DNA from 2 places in the Paenibacillus macerans genome. Region 2 is predicted to be linked to the other one. Evidence: a T-box and tRNA genes for the amino acid it is inferred to sense, from the RefSeq annotation. Region 2 holds a T-box; the other holds one or more tRNA genes.

Region 1 (7,205 bases), on a different contig from region 2:
AGGGATTTCCCCATACAGCTACCTGGAGACGATTCGCATCAACCAGGCAAAACGGCTGTTGGAGCGGGGAGTATCTCCGATGGAAGCTGCCTTGAAATGCGGTTTTAGCGACCAGAGCCATTTCACTAAATTCTTTAAACGGCTGATCGGTTTGACGCCCAAGCAGTATATGCGTATCTTCGACAACGAAACCGCACCGCAGCAGGCAAAGGATGTTCCGGTATGAGGAGTCAGCGTAAGATGACGTTCGGACATCTCCTGTCGGCAGCAACGATCATCATTTGGGGGACCACCTTTGTCTCCACTAAAATCTTGCTGACCGACTTTCTTCCCATAGAGATTCTTTTTTTCCGCTTTACCCTTGGATTCGTCTTTCTCCTCCTGCTCTACCCGTATCCCGTCAAAAGCAAGTCTTGGAGCGAGGAACTGCTGTTCGTTGCGGCTGGACTTTGCGGCGTAACATTATATTTCCTTCTGGAAAACGTCGCATTGACCTATACGCTGGCCGCCAATGTCGGCGTCATCGTATCGATCGTACCTTTTTTTACGGCGGTATTGGCTCACTTTTTGTTAAAAGACGAACCCTTAACCGGGCCATTTATAGCGGGTTTCGGCATTGCCCTGACGGGGATCGCATTCATCATGTTCAACGGCCGTTTCCTGCTGCAGGTACATCCGATCGGCGACCTTTTGGCTCTGCTCGCTTCGGCGGTCTGGGCGGTGTATTCAGTCATCATGCGGAAAATCAGCGAATTGAAGCACCCCACAATCGGCGCCACGCGTAAAGTTTTTTTCTACGGCCTGCTATTTATGCTGCCCTTGCTGAGACCGTTCGAATTCAAGTTTGGGATGCAGCGTTTTCTGGATCTGTCGATACTTGCCAACTTTCTATTCTTGGGTCTGGGGGCATCCGCTTTGTGCTTCGTCACCTGGAACTTGGCGGTCGGCATTCTTGGGGCGGTGAAAACGAGCGTATACATTTATATCGTTCCCGTGATCACCGTGGCAGCTTCAGCGCTTTTTTTACACGAAGAAATCACCTGGGCCACGATCATCGGAACTTTGCTGGCCTTGGTTGGCTCCTATATTTCGGAGCGGAAACCGGCGCCCAAACTGAATGAATGCAATCGGACTTAATCAGGCATGCCACAAATAATACAGGCTTATCTTTTAGCGATAAGCCTGTGAAGTTTCAATCGAACTTGATATTATTTTTGATAATGCAATCCGATTACAGCGCTTCCAGTTCCCGGGCGAGCGTTTCCTCGTCTGTGACCAGGATTTGCTCCGAGTTTCTCCATACTAAATCCACATCGGAATGAGAGATGACCACTTTGGGAATTTCGTTCATCCGCCGCGCTATCGCCCGTTCCAGATCATTGGACGAATTTTCCGCCTGCTGCCAATACTCGGCCAGTGAGGCGTAACTATTTTTCCCCACCATGATTGTGTCTACCGTATTGTAATACTCCAAATAATCCTCTAAAATCTCTTCGCTCAGCATCATCCACAGGTGTTCATCCGATACCACGCTATCCAGCGACAGCTGCATAGTTAAAATGATCTTCCCGATCTCTTGCGATCAACTCCCCAACTTAAAGTAATATCTGCGGAATACTATATCATCTCTCTCGTTCGAGCGTTTCTCACAAATTGCTGACTTGGGGCGTTCATTGGTGCGGAACGATGAGCCGCAGTAACATGCCGACCTGTGGAATGCGGTAACCTCCGGCTTGCTGGATATTTAAAACCATCAATCCGTTTAAGAACCGACAAATAGCAGGAAATCAGCTCATCAAGCTCGTCCGCCGCAACTTACAGTAACTTTCAGTGTTTGTCAACTTCTAATCTTAAAGGAAAACTGGCCGCAAAGGGAACGCCCCTAATGCCGCCAGTTCTGCTCTTACTAATGTTTATTATTGGGATTCATCAAATCTTGAAGGTAAGCATCCAAGCGATCGAACCTCTCGTTCCATATATGACGATAGGAATCCAGCCATTCGTCCATTTCCTGAAAAGGCTCCGGCCGCAGCTGATAAATCCGGCGATTCGCGTCTGCCTGCATATCCACGATTCCTGCATCAAGAAGCACGCGGAGATGCTTGGATACTTGAGGCTGCCGCAGCTGAAGGCGATCGGTTATTCCCCCGACAGTAAGGGGGCCTTCACGCAGTAATTCAACAATGTGTAAACGGTTAGATTCGGCAAGTGCGCTTAATACCGCTGTGTCCATATGATTCTATTTCCCATACAGCACGTTTCTTTTCTTAAAATAAAAGGTGGTCATTTCTCTAGTTATCACCGACTCGGGCTTCTTTCAAGACCCGAAATCGCACTGTATGGCTACCTCCTAACTCCAATATTTTATTGCATCAGTCGCTTAAAATATACATAAAACAGAATATTCCTGTCAAGGAATGGACGCTCATTGGAGGCTTTAGCTTTATGCTGTGAATGTCTCGATATGCAAAAAGTCCTCAGGATGAATCTCCAGAGGACTTCCAATACGTTATTGATGCCGGTGAGAGGACTCGAACCTCCACGGTTTCCCTCACGATTTTGAGTCGCGCGCGTCTGCCAATTCCGCCACACCGGCAAATATAAAATATATACAAAGTGCGGAAGACCAGACTTGAACTGGTACGGTAGTCACCTACCGCAGGATTTTAAGTCCTGTGCGTCTGCCGATTCCGCCACTCCCGCAAATAAAAATATGGAGGCGCCACCCAGATTCGAACTGGGGATAAAGCTTTTGCAGAGCTGTGCCTTACCACTTGGCTATGGCGCCAAAGATAAAAATGGAGCGGACGACGGGAATCGAACCCGCGACCCTCGCCTTGGCAAGGCGATGCTCTACCGCTGAGCCACGTCCGCTTATAAATGGCTGGGGATATAGGATTCGAACCTATGCATGACGGAGTCAAAGTCCGTTGCCTTACCGCTTGGCTAATCCCCAATAAAGTTGAAATATGGGGCGATCGATGGGGATCGAACCCACGAATGCCGGAGCCACAATCCGGTGCGTTAACCACTTCGCCACGACCGCCATATTATTCAAGTTTCAAAACTGGCAGGGGCAGCAGGAATTGAACCCACACTAACGGTTTTGGAGACCGCTGTTCTACCTTTAAACTATGCCCCTATTAGATAAAACTGGTGGAGGCTGATGGATTCGAACCACCGAACTCGTCAGAGAACAGATTTACAGTCTGCTGCGTTTGGCCACTTCGCTAAGCCTCCACGTGGTGCCGGCGAGAGGACTTGAACCCCCAACCTACTGATTACAAGTCAGTTGCTCTACCAATTGAGCTACACCGGCTTTTAATTTTTGTTTTTTAATGGTGGCTCGGGACGGAATCGAACCGCCGACACGAGGATTTTCAGTCCTCTGCTCTACCGACTGAGCTACCGAGCCTTGCAATTAGTTATAAATGGCGGAGCCGACGGGATTCGAACCCGCGGTCTCCTGCGTGACAGGCAGGCATGTTAGGCCTCTACACCACGGCTCCACACTGATAAATTGCCAACTCCACAAACCGATTCGAGCAAGCCTAAGCTCCTCATTACTAATTATGGAGTTAATTGCGGGGGCAGGATTTGAACCTGCGGCCTTCGGGTTATGAGCCCGACGAGCTACCGGGCTGCTCCACCCCGCGTCGTTATATACAATATGGTGGAGGCTGAGGGGATCGAACCCCCGACCCTCTGCTTGTAAGGCAGATGCTCTCCCAGCTGAGCTAAGCCTCCATGGAAAAGACAAATCTTATTGTACCAGATAACATAGCAACAAATCAAGTACTTCTGTAAATAAACCTCTTCCCAAGGGGTTCTTAACCCCATTTGAAACATATTAAGAAAGCAATGACCCGTAGGGGATTCGAACCCCTGTTACCTCCGTGAAAGGGAGGTGTCTTAACCCCTTGACCAACGGGCCGTATGATTTATGCCGGGCCCCCGAAAAGTAATCGGAAACTCCATCATAGCCATAACTTCACTTTTTGGGTGTTATGGCGGAGAGAGAGGGATTCGAACCCTCGAGACGCTTGTGACGCCTACACGATTTCCAATCGTGCTCCTTCGGCCAACTCGGACACCTCTCCACGTGTTTTTGGGCCCCCAGAAAGTAATCGGTATAAGTTTAGAAGCAAACCCACACTTTCTGGGGACTATGACTCCCCGAACAGGACTCGAACCTGTGACAACTCGATTAACAGTCGAGTGCTCTACCGACTGAGCTATCAGGGAACATTAATTAAGTTTTCAAGGCGTTAATCCTTGAAAACTGGATACGAAACTTGATTTGCGTGTTAGCCCCTATTCAGTTCCCGGGGTCCCCGAAAAGTAATCGGAATTACCTACGAAGCCTCGCGTCACTTTTTGGGGTATATTTTTGGGCCCCGCCAAAGTACTCGGACTCAGCTTCGAAGCTTCACGTCACTTTGGTGGGTAGAGTTTTGGATAAGCCCTCGACCGATTAGTACCTGTCAGCTCCATGCATTGCTGCACTTCCACCTCAGGCCTATCAACCTCGTCGTCTTCAAGGGGTCTTACTAATTGGGAAATCTCATCTTGAGGGGGGCTTCACGCTTAGATGCTTTCAGCGCTTATCCCGTCCGCACTTAGCTACCCAGCTGTGCTCCTGGCGGAACAACTGGTACACCAGCGGTGCGTCCATCCCGGTCCTCTCGTACTAAGGACAGCTCCTCTCAAATTTCCTGCGCCCACGACAGATAGGGACCGAACTGTCTCACGACGTTCTGAACCCAGCTCGCGTACCGCTTTAATGGGCGAACAGCCCAACCCTTGGGACCTACTTCAGCCCCAGGATGCGATGAGCCGACATCGAGGTGCCAAACCTCCCCGTCGATGTGGACTCTTGGGGGAGATAAGCCTGTTATCCCCAGGGTAGCTTTTATCCGTTGAGCGATGGCCCTTCCATGCGGTACCACCGGATCACTAAGCCCGACTTTCGTCCCTGCTCGACTTGTCAGTCTCGCAGTCAAGCTCCCTTTTGCCTTTGCACTCTGCGAATGATTTCCAACCATTCTGAGGGAACCTTGGGGCGCCTCCGTTACTCTTTAGGAGGCGACCGCCCCAGTCAAACTGCCCGCCTGACACGGTCCCCGTACCGGATCACGGTACCGGGTTAGAACTCCGATACGATCAGGGTGGTATCCCAACGGCGCCTCCATGGAAGCTTGCGCTCCCACTTCTTAGGCTCCCACCTATCCTGTACAAATCGTATCAAAGTCCAATATCAAGCTGCAGTAAAGCTCCATGGGGTCTTTCCGTCTTGTCGCGGGTAACCTGCATCTTCACAGGTATTAAAATTTCACCGGATCTCTCGTTGAGACAGCGCCCAAGTCGTTACGCCATTCGTGCGGGTCAGAATTTACCTGACAAGGAATTTCGCTACCTTAGGACCGTTATAGTTACGGCCGCCGTTTACTGGGGCTTCGGTTCACAGCTTCGGATTACTCCTAACCGCTCCCCTTAACCTTCCAGCACCGGGCAGGCGTCAGCCCGTATACTTCGCCTTGCGGCTTCGCACAGACCTGTGTTTTTGCTAAACAGTCGCTTGGGCCTTTTCACTGCGGCCCCCTCGGGCTATAAACCCTACCGGGGCACCCCTTCTCCCGAAGTTACGGGGTCATTTTGCCGAGTTCCTTAACGAGAGTTCTTCCGCGCGCCTTAGAATTCTCTTCTCGCCTACCTGTGTCGGTTTGCGGTACGGGCACCTTCTCCTGGCTAGAGGCTTTTCTCGGCAGTGTGAGATCATGACCTTCGGTACTGTAAATTTTCCCTCCCCATCACAGCCCAGCCTTACGGTGTGCGGATTTGCCTACACACCAGCCTCACTGCTTGGACGGGGCATTCCATCGCCCCGCGTCACTACCCTCCTGCGTCACCCCATCGCTCATAGCGGATTACGGTGGTACAGGAATTTCAACCTGTTGTCCTTCGACTACGCCTTTCGGCCTCGCCTTAGGTCCCGACTTACCCTGAGCGGACGAACCTTCCTCAGGAACCCTTAGGCTTTCGGCGGATCAGATTCTCACTGATCTTTTCGTTACTCATACCGGCATTCTCACTTGTGTACTCTCCAGCGCTCCTTACGGTACACCTTCAACGCATACACAACGCTCCCCTACCCCCGAATCGACTTCACTCCTGCTTCGAAGTCCTGTGTTTAACCCCGAGGTGCATTTGGCCGAAACCTTTGAACAATATTCATCGGTTGCTTTCGGCAAAAATGTACCTGGTTATCACCGCCTCAAAGAAGCAGTGAAGTCGATTCAAGCCATAGCTTCGGTGGTGTGTTTAGCCCCGTTACATTTTCGGCGCAGAGTCACTCGACCAGTGAGCTATTACGCACTCTTTAAATGGTGGCTGCTTCTAAGCCAACATCCTGGTTGTCTGTGCAACTCCACATCCTTTCCCACTTAACACACACTTGGGGACCTTAGCTGATGGTCTGGGCTGTTTCCCTTTTGACAATGGATCTTAGCACTCACTGTCTGACTCCCGGCGAATCAGTCTATGGCATTCGGAGTTTGACTGAGCTTGGTAACCCTTGCGGGCCCCGCACCCAATCAGTGCTCTACCTCCACGACTGTCACACCGAGGCTAGCCCTAAAGCTATTTCGGGGAGAACCAGCTATCTCCGAGTTCGATTGGAATTTCTCCGCTACCCCCACCTCATCCCCGCACTTTTCAACGTACGTGGGTTCGGGCCTCCAGTGCGTGTTACCGCACCTTCACCCTGGACAGGGGTAGATCACACGGTTTCGGGTCTACGCCTGCAAACTAAATTCGCCCTATTCAGACTCGCTTTCGCTGCGGCTCCGCTTTCTCAGCTTAACCTTGCTTGCAAACGTAACTCGCCGGTTCATTCTACAAAAGGCACGCCATCACCCATATAGAGGGCTCTGACTTCTTGTAAGCACACGGTTTCAGGTTCTCTTTCACTCCCCTTCCGGGGTGCTTTTCACCTTTCCCTCACGGTACTGCTTCACTATCGGTCGCTAGGGAGTATTTAGCCTTACCAGATGGTCCTGGCAGATTCATACGGGGTTTCACGTGCCCCGCACTACTCGGGATCCGTCTCGGAGGGCGGAGACTTTCGATTACAGGGCTTTTACCTTCTCTGGCCGGCCTTTCCAGACCTGTTCGTCTAACCTCCGCCTTTGTAACTCCATGTGAGA
Region 2 (7,205 bases):
CGGCACGTCCTACGGCATTTTCGCTCCTTGGCTGCACGGGGCGACCAATGTTGTCCGCGGCGGACGCTTCAGCCCGGCCGACTGGTATAGGACGATTCAGAAATATCAAGTGAGCGTCTGGTACAGCGCGCCGACCGCTTTTCGCATGCTGATGGGCGCCGGACAGGACATCATTACGCAATACGATCTGTCTTCGCTGCGCCACGTGTTGTCCGTCGGCGAGCCGCTCAACCCCGAGGTTGTCCGCTGGGGGATGAAGGTATACAACCGCCGGATTCACGATACGTGGTGGATGACCGAGACGGGCGGGCAACTGATCTGCAATTACACGTCGATGCCGATCAAACCCGGTTCGATGGGAAAACCGGTTCCCGGCATCCATGCGGCCATCATCGACGATAACGGCAAGGAATTGCCGCCGTACCGGATGGGCAATTTGGCGATCCGCACGCCATGGCCGTCGATGATGCGGCTGATCTGGAACAACGCGCCGAAATACGAAGAGTACTTCCGGATTCCCGGGTGGTATATTTCCGGGGATACGGCGTATATGGACGAGGACGGGTATTTCTGGTTCCAAGGGCGGATTGACGACGTCATCAACTCCTCCGGCGAGCGGATTGGGCCGTTTGAGGTCGAGAGCAAACTGGTCGAGCATCCGGCCGTGGCCGAAGCCGGCGTGATCGGCAAGCCCGATCCCGTGCGCGGAGAGATCATCAAGGCCTTTATATCGTTGCGCGAAGGGTTCGCGCCTTCCGAGGAACTGAAGGCGGAAATCGCCAAATTCGTCAAAGAAGGGCTGTCCGCCCACGCCGCGCCGCGGGAAATCGAATTTAAAGACAAATTGCCCAAAACGCGCTCCGGCAAAATCATGCGCCGCGTGTTAAAAGCTTGGGAACTTAACCTCCCGGCCGGAGATTTATCGACGATTGAGGATTAAAGCGGATTTTCCCGCTAGATGCAATAAGCCCCTCCGAAGAGCGCTCGGAGGGGCTTTCCCTTGCTTATCTGGTTTTGGCGCCAGCTTATTTACTGTACTGCACCGGAGACGATGCCGGGGATTCGCCCAGCACGTTCACCGCCGTAACCTTGACCCAGACGCTGCCGGAGTCGGTTTTGAAAGAATACTGCGTATCGGCGGTCGAGCCGGCTTTGGAATACGTGCCGTCCGCGGCATCGGACACGTACACGTTATAGCTGGTGACGAGGTCCAGAGCCGGGTTGGCTTCCCAGCTTGCCGTAAACCCTCGTTCGTCCTTCTTAATGCTCACCTGGGCGGGAGAAGCGGGGAGCGAACCGTCCGTGCCATTCTCCCCGGCCGTTCCCCCATCTTCCGGCGTTTCGCCGCTGCTGTCCGGAGGCGTGACGCCTTCCGGGTTTATGCCTCCCAATAAACCGACAACCGCGCTAGGTTCCGACTCCTTGCCGGCTACGTCCACGGCCGTAACGTAATAAGAAGTGGCCGGGCCGGCGGCGTTGGCGTCGGTGATCGACAAATCGTCGCCGATGAGCGCCGCTTTGCCGGTATATTGGAACTCCACCCCGTCATCCGAGCGGTACAGTCGGTAGCCGACAACGTCTTTTTCGCTGTTCGCGCCAAACGTTACCGTGGCCGTGCTTCCGTTTATCTTGAGCGCGACGCCCCCCGGGGACGCCGGGGCATTGCCGTCGTCGGTGCGCGGGTCAGGCTTATACGGCGCGTCCTCGCCGGCGTCCCTCGGCATGTAGTAACTCAGCGATCTGTGGCTGCCCTTCATGACGGAAAACGCGTTCTGCAGCTCTTTCACCAGCTCGGCGATCGGCTTCTCGCGGCGAACGACCACTTTTTCGCGCTGCATATCGGACGGCGTCGTTTCCAGGGGAACGTAGTTCACCCCATCGTAAGTGACATATTTCGCCCGTACCAGAACGTCCTCGGATTTGGTCGGGACGTATTTGGCGTTGAAGATATCCGTCACCAGCTTGCCGGCCTGCTGCGTCAATTGGGTCGGCAGTTTGCCGCTATAGCCGGAGACCGTTTTGGTGACGATTCCGTCCGGCTTTTTGAATTCCTTCGTGGCAAACAGGTCCGGTTCGTTTGCGGTGACCTCGTTCATGACGAGCGACCATATTTTCCGGGCCCGCGATTTACCGGCATCGGAGAGCGTGTTTACGGAATCGCGATAGCCGATCCATACGCCGAGCGTAACGTCCGGCGAGTAGCCCATAAACCAGACGTCCGCGTAATTTTGCGTGGTGCCGGTTTTGCCGACGACGGGAATTTTTCCGTAGTTTTTAAAGTCTCTTTTGATCGAACTGCCCGTCCCGTCCCGAATGACGGTGCGCAGCATATCGGTCATCAAATAGGCGGTTTGCTCGGAAAACACCTGCTTCGGTTCGTTCTTGTGCTTGTAAACGACCTTTCCTTTGGCATCGACGATTTTTTCGATCATATAGGCGTCGACGAACTTTCCGCCGTTCGGGATCGCGCTGTAGGCGTTCGTCAGTTCCTCTACGGTAACGCCGTATTTCAGACCGCCGAGCACGCCGGTTTGCGCATTGTAATCCTCGTCTTCGAGGGTGGTGATCCCGAGTTTTTTCGCGAAATCCCAAGCTTTGTCAATCCCGACGATGTTGTTGAACACCTTGAGCGCCGGGATGTTGCGGGATTCGTTAAGCGCCGTTCTCGCCGTAACCAGGCCTTTGTAGCCGCCGCTGGAGTTTACGGGGATGTGATAGCCCTTTTGGTAATCCCGCAGGATGATCGGCGAATCGTCGATGATGCTGGCCGGCTGAATCAAGCCCGCATCAAGCGCCGGCAAATAAGCGGCGATCGGCTTCATCGTGGAGCCGGGCTGCCGTTTCATTTGCGTCGCATAGTTCATTTGCTCTGTATAGAAATCGCGTCCCTCGATCATGCCCAAAATCGCGCCGGTATCATTGTCGAGCATCATTGCCGCAACCTGCTCCAGGCCTTTCTTTTCACTGGATGGCGAAAAATTATCCGCATTTTCGGACACTTTGTGCATCGAGTTGTATACCTGCTTATCGATCGTGGTATACACTTTGTATCCCCCGGTCAACAGCTCCTGCCGGGCATCCTCGAGAATTTGCGGGCGGCTGGCCGCCTGTTCCTTGGTCAGCTCCGGATTGCGCAGCATCGCAAGCACGATAGCGCCTTGCCGTTCCGTCTCCAGCATCAGATAAGGGTAAGTGTCGTAAGCTTTTTTGGTTTGCTGCGCCAGCGAACCTTTCAGATCAAAAGCCAGCGCCTCCTGATACTGGGCCTGGGTAATTTTGTTCTCTTCCAGCATGCGCTGCAGCACCAGCTGTTGGCGCTTCATCGCTCTTCCGAAGGCTTCCTCGTTAAATTCCCCTTTGCCGTTAAAGGCCGAATAGGAGGAAGGAAGCTGCGGAAGTCCGGCCAAATAAGCGGTCTGCGCGATGTTCAGGTCCTCCAGATTGGAAATGTTGAAGATTCCTTTGGCCGCCGCCTTGATCCCGTAGACCTGGTATCCGTTCGATCCGTTGCCGAAGGGAACTTTGTTCAAATAAGCTGTAATGATTTCTTCCTTGGATAAAAAACGTTCCAGCCGGAGCGCCAGCAGTATTTCCTTGACCTTCCGGTCTTCCGTGCGTTCCAAATTCAGAAAGACGCGCCGCGCGAGCTGCTGGGTCAGCGTACTCCCGCCGGTCTGTACGCTCTCATGGAGCAGCCTTTGCTTTACGGCCCGGAGCGTTCCTTTAAAGTCGACCCCGATATGCTCGTTAAAATGATTGTCCTCAATCGCGATCACCGCATCGATGACCGATTGGGGGATTTGCTGGTAAGTGACCGGACGCCGGTCTTCCTCCGAGCGAAGCTGGCCGATCGCCTGCCCGTCGCGGAAATACGCGAACCCCGTCATCTCGTTATAATTGATTTTTGCTTCAATGTCGGCCCGCGACCGCACGGGATCGTCCTTGACGATCGAGGAGACGTAACCGAACACGGCGCCCCCCGCAAACAGAACTCCCGCAAATCCAAGGAGAACGAGCCAGCCTAGCGTCGCCCAGATCCAGCGGCCTTTCCTGGGCCGCCGAACCGGTTTGCCGCTCTTTGACCTGCGCTTTTTTTGCTGGCCGGAGTTGTTTTCGTTATCATGAACCATCAATGATCCTCCTTTATAAACAGCAACATTATAGCATAAAAATGGTCTATTGGTTGTTTTTTCATCCTATTTGGCTGAGGTTTGACTTCGTAAACGGGATTATGTTATAAAATAATTTAAATGCATATTTTCAAAGGCGTGGAAAGACTTAGTAGAAAGCGGAATCCCGCCGCTCAGAGAATCGGTGGTCGCTGCGAACCGAATGGGCGGATCCCTTTTGAATTACCGTCTGGAGCCGTCCGGGGGAACGCGGCCCTAAGCCGCAAGTAGTCCGGTTCCGGGATGACCGTTATAAGAATGAAGTGAAAACCGTTTCGTTTGCTTTGCTGCGGCCTGCGGCGGGTTAACGCGGTTTTAATTAGGGTGGTAACGCGAGCGCTCCTTCTCGTCCCTTGGGACGGAAGGAGCTTTTTTGCGCTTGTGGGTTTGACGGTTGTTCCAATTTTTGATCTGGAGGAGTGTTTGGTATGAAATGGGAAGAGTTGACGCCTGAGCAGCAGGCGGAGGTGGAGCGCCAGTTGAAAGTAATTTCCCGGGGGGTCGTCGAGATTGTCCCCGAGGATGAACTGAGGCAAAAGGTGATGAAATCGGTCGTCGCCGGAACGCCGCTTAAGGTCAAGCTGGGGCTTGATCCGTCGGCCCCCGATATTCACGTCGGGCACACGGTCGTAATGCAGAAGCTGCGCCAATTTCAGGAGCTCGGCCATCAGGTCCACCTCATCATCGGGGATTTTACGGGGCGGATCGGCGACCCGACCGGCAAATCGGAAACCCGCAAGCAGTTGACCGAGGAAGATGTGCTGCGGAATGCGGAAACGTACCGGCAGCAGATTTTTAAAATTTTGGATCCGGAAAAAACGAAGGTTCATTTCAACTCCGAATGGCTGGCTCCGCTGACGTTTGCCGACGTCGTCAAGCTGGCGGCCAAAGTGACGGTAGCCCGGATGCTGGAGCGGGACGACTTCACCAAACGCTACCAAAGCGGGCAACCGATCAGTATTCACGAATTTTTCTACCCGCTGATGCAGGGGATGGACTCCGTGGCGCTGGAGAGCGACATCGAGCTTGGCGGAACCGACCAGAAGTTCAACCTGCTGATGGGCCGGACGCTGCAGAAGGAATACGGCAAAGATACCCAGATCGCGATTATGACGCCGATCATCGAAGGTCTCGACGGTGTGCAGAAGATGAGCAAAAGCCTTGGCAACTACATCGGCATCGACGAGGAGCCGAACGAAATCTACGGCAAAGCGATGTCCGTGCCGGACGAGCTGATGCTGAAATATTACGAGCTGGTGACGGATTTGCCTGGAGAAGAGCTGGAGGCACTTGCGGAAGGTCTTAAAACGGGCAGCGTCCACCCGCGCGATGCGAAGATGAAGCTGGCGTTCACGCTGGTCCGGATGTACCATGGCGCAGATGCGGCGAATGCCGCGCAGGAGCATTTCGTAACGGTGTTCCAGCAGCGGGCTTTGCCGGAGGATATCGAAGAGAAGGAGATCCCCGCAGGAGAGCTGGAGGACGGGAAAATCCGCCTGATCAAGCTGCTGACGCTGATCGGTTTCGCCGCCTCAAACGGGGAAGCGAGACGCAGCATCCAGCAGGGGGCGGTTAAACTTAACGAAGAGAAGCTGACCGACCCAAACGCGGAGGTCGCTTTGTCCGGCGGGGAAGTCATTCAGGTGGGAAAACGGAAATTCGCCAAGCTGACGGTGAAATAAAAAGATTTCAACTCATTCGTTTGGAAGATTTACACATTATAGAAACGCCGGAGCGAATTGCTCCGGCGTTTTTTTCTATGGCCTGAGAGGGCGCGGCGATATTTAAAATCATGAGACGAATTTCCTGAGTTTTAATGCTTACTTAATGAGAATTTCGGCTTTCGCGGAAAAAAATTTGGGCTTTTAAAACTTTTTCGCAGGCCCATCCGTTTACGCCATGTGTCGACCGATCGGAACATAAGACACTAAAAAATAGGCGGAAGGATGGAAAGATAAAATGAAACACAATTTTTACAAGGTTTTGAGTACGGCCGCACTGGCCGCAATCATTGCCGGCGCGGGGACGGTTGGCGTAATGCGGGCTGTTCAGGCTGCTCCGGCAGCGAAGTCCGCTGTGCCGCAAGAGGCCGCACAAGCTTCACAAGCTTCACAAACTTCACAAACTTCACAAGCCGAAAAGACCGAACATGCCGGGCAAACGGCCGGTCTGAACAACGTGGATCAAAAGCTGATCGACGCCGCGCAAGCGAAGCTCAAAGAGTTTGTTAAGGAACCGGTTGCTTTCCTCAAGGCGGAAACCGCAAAGCTTGGCGATGAGGAGGCCGTTTGTTTCGTAATCAGCGAGACAAAGATGGGCTCCGAGACTTCCCCTAACGAAAATGTAACGGTAAAACGCGACGGTACGGTGGTAAATCTTTATCTTAGCACCTCGTACAAAGAACTTAACGATAACGTCAAGGCAAAGCTGGACCTCGCCTGGAAGCAGGCCTATAACAAAGATTCAAGCGGCATTGAGCGCGTGTTCGTTCATTATACAAATTCCGAATTTTATTTCACGGGGTTGGATTATACCAACATAACAGCCGCCAACGGTAAAAAAGAGTCCGTAGACCTGATAAACGGAAAACTGGATTATAGCGGCGGAAAACTGGAGGAGCAAGAAGTGCCGGCCGCAATCAATAAGGCGGCGGCCGAGGCTCTTTCCCGCGCCGGAGCGACCGCGAAGGGAAGCCCTGACGTAACCTTCGGCAACAAACCGAATGGAAAGAAAGTGTACTATTTTACGTACGGAGAGACGAATAAGGGGGAAGTGAAAGTTAACGTTGAAGAAACGACCAACCGGCTGCTCGGCCTGAGCTTGGAGGACTCGTCCCTGCTCAAGGACCTCTCCCAAGTAAGCAAGGAAAACGCGGAGGAGGAAACGAACGCCATCCGTGAAAAAGTGAACGGATACGGGTTGGACGAATTAAAGAAGGCGGCTGTAGAGCAGGCTAAAGCGATGCTGAATCTGGATTTGTCGGACTATGCCGCGAAGCGGGATGAAACATCCAAGTCTTCTTACCATAATTCGATA

What was found. The T-box of region 2 lies ahead of tyrS (tyrosine--tRNA ligase). A T-box ahead of a tRNA ligase gene usually reads a tRNA of that ligase, here a tRNA-Tyr.
Region 1: it encodes a tRNA-Tyr, which carries the amino acid that the T-box ahead of tyrS (tyrosine--tRNA ligase) is inferred to sense. The anticodon was not compared.

What each region holds. Positions count from the first base shown of each region.
Region 1 is NZ_UGSI01000002.1:1,205,644-1,212,848, reverse strand. It holds gene DYE26_RS28625 (AraC family ligand binding domain-containing protein) at 1-226, shown strand, start outside; gene DYE26_RS28620 (DMT family transporter) at 241-1,137, shown strand; gene DYE26_RS28615 (dihydrofolate reductase family protein) at 1,232-1,552, opposite strand; gene DYE26_RS28610 (ArsR/SmtB family transcription factor) at 1,907-2,233, opposite strand; tRNA gene DYE26_RS28605 (tRNA-Leu) at 2,517-2,596, opposite strand; tRNA gene DYE26_RS28600 (tRNA-Leu) at 2,618-2,703, opposite strand; tRNA gene DYE26_RS28595 (tRNA-Cys) at 2,715-2,788, opposite strand; tRNA gene DYE26_RS28590 (tRNA-Gly) at 2,800-2,874, opposite strand; tRNA gene DYE26_RS28585 (tRNA-Gln) at 2,882-2,956, opposite strand; tRNA gene DYE26_RS28580 (tRNA-His) at 2,971-3,046, opposite strand; tRNA gene DYE26_RS28575 (tRNA-Trp) at 3,069-3,142, opposite strand; tRNA gene DYE26_RS28570 (tRNA-Tyr) at 3,155-3,240, opposite strand; tRNA gene DYE26_RS28565 (tRNA-Thr) at 3,244-3,319, opposite strand; tRNA gene DYE26_RS28560 (tRNA-Phe) at 3,340-3,415, opposite strand; tRNA gene DYE26_RS28555 (tRNA-Asp) at 3,433-3,509, opposite strand; tRNA gene DYE26_RS28550 (tRNA-Met) at 3,583-3,656, opposite strand; tRNA gene DYE26_RS28545 (tRNA-Val) at 3,672-3,747, opposite strand; tRNA gene DYE26_RS28540 (tRNA-Glu) at 3,863-3,934, opposite strand; tRNA gene DYE26_RS28535 (tRNA-Ser) at 4,009-4,100, opposite strand; tRNA gene DYE26_RS28530 (tRNA-Asn) at 4,173-4,245, opposite strand; rRNA gene DYE26_RS28525 (23S ribosomal RNA) at 4,455-7,205, opposite strand, start outside.
Region 2 is NZ_UGSI01000001.1:281,757-288,961, forward strand. It holds gene acsA (acetate--CoA ligase) at 1-940, shown strand, start outside; gene DYE26_RS01295 (penicillin-binding protein 1A) at 1,026-4,130, opposite strand; T-box leader at 4,261-4,526, shown strand; gene tyrS (tyrosine--tRNA ligase) at 4,598-5,851, shown strand; gene DYE26_RS01305 (hypothetical protein) at 6,129-7,205, shown strand, end outside.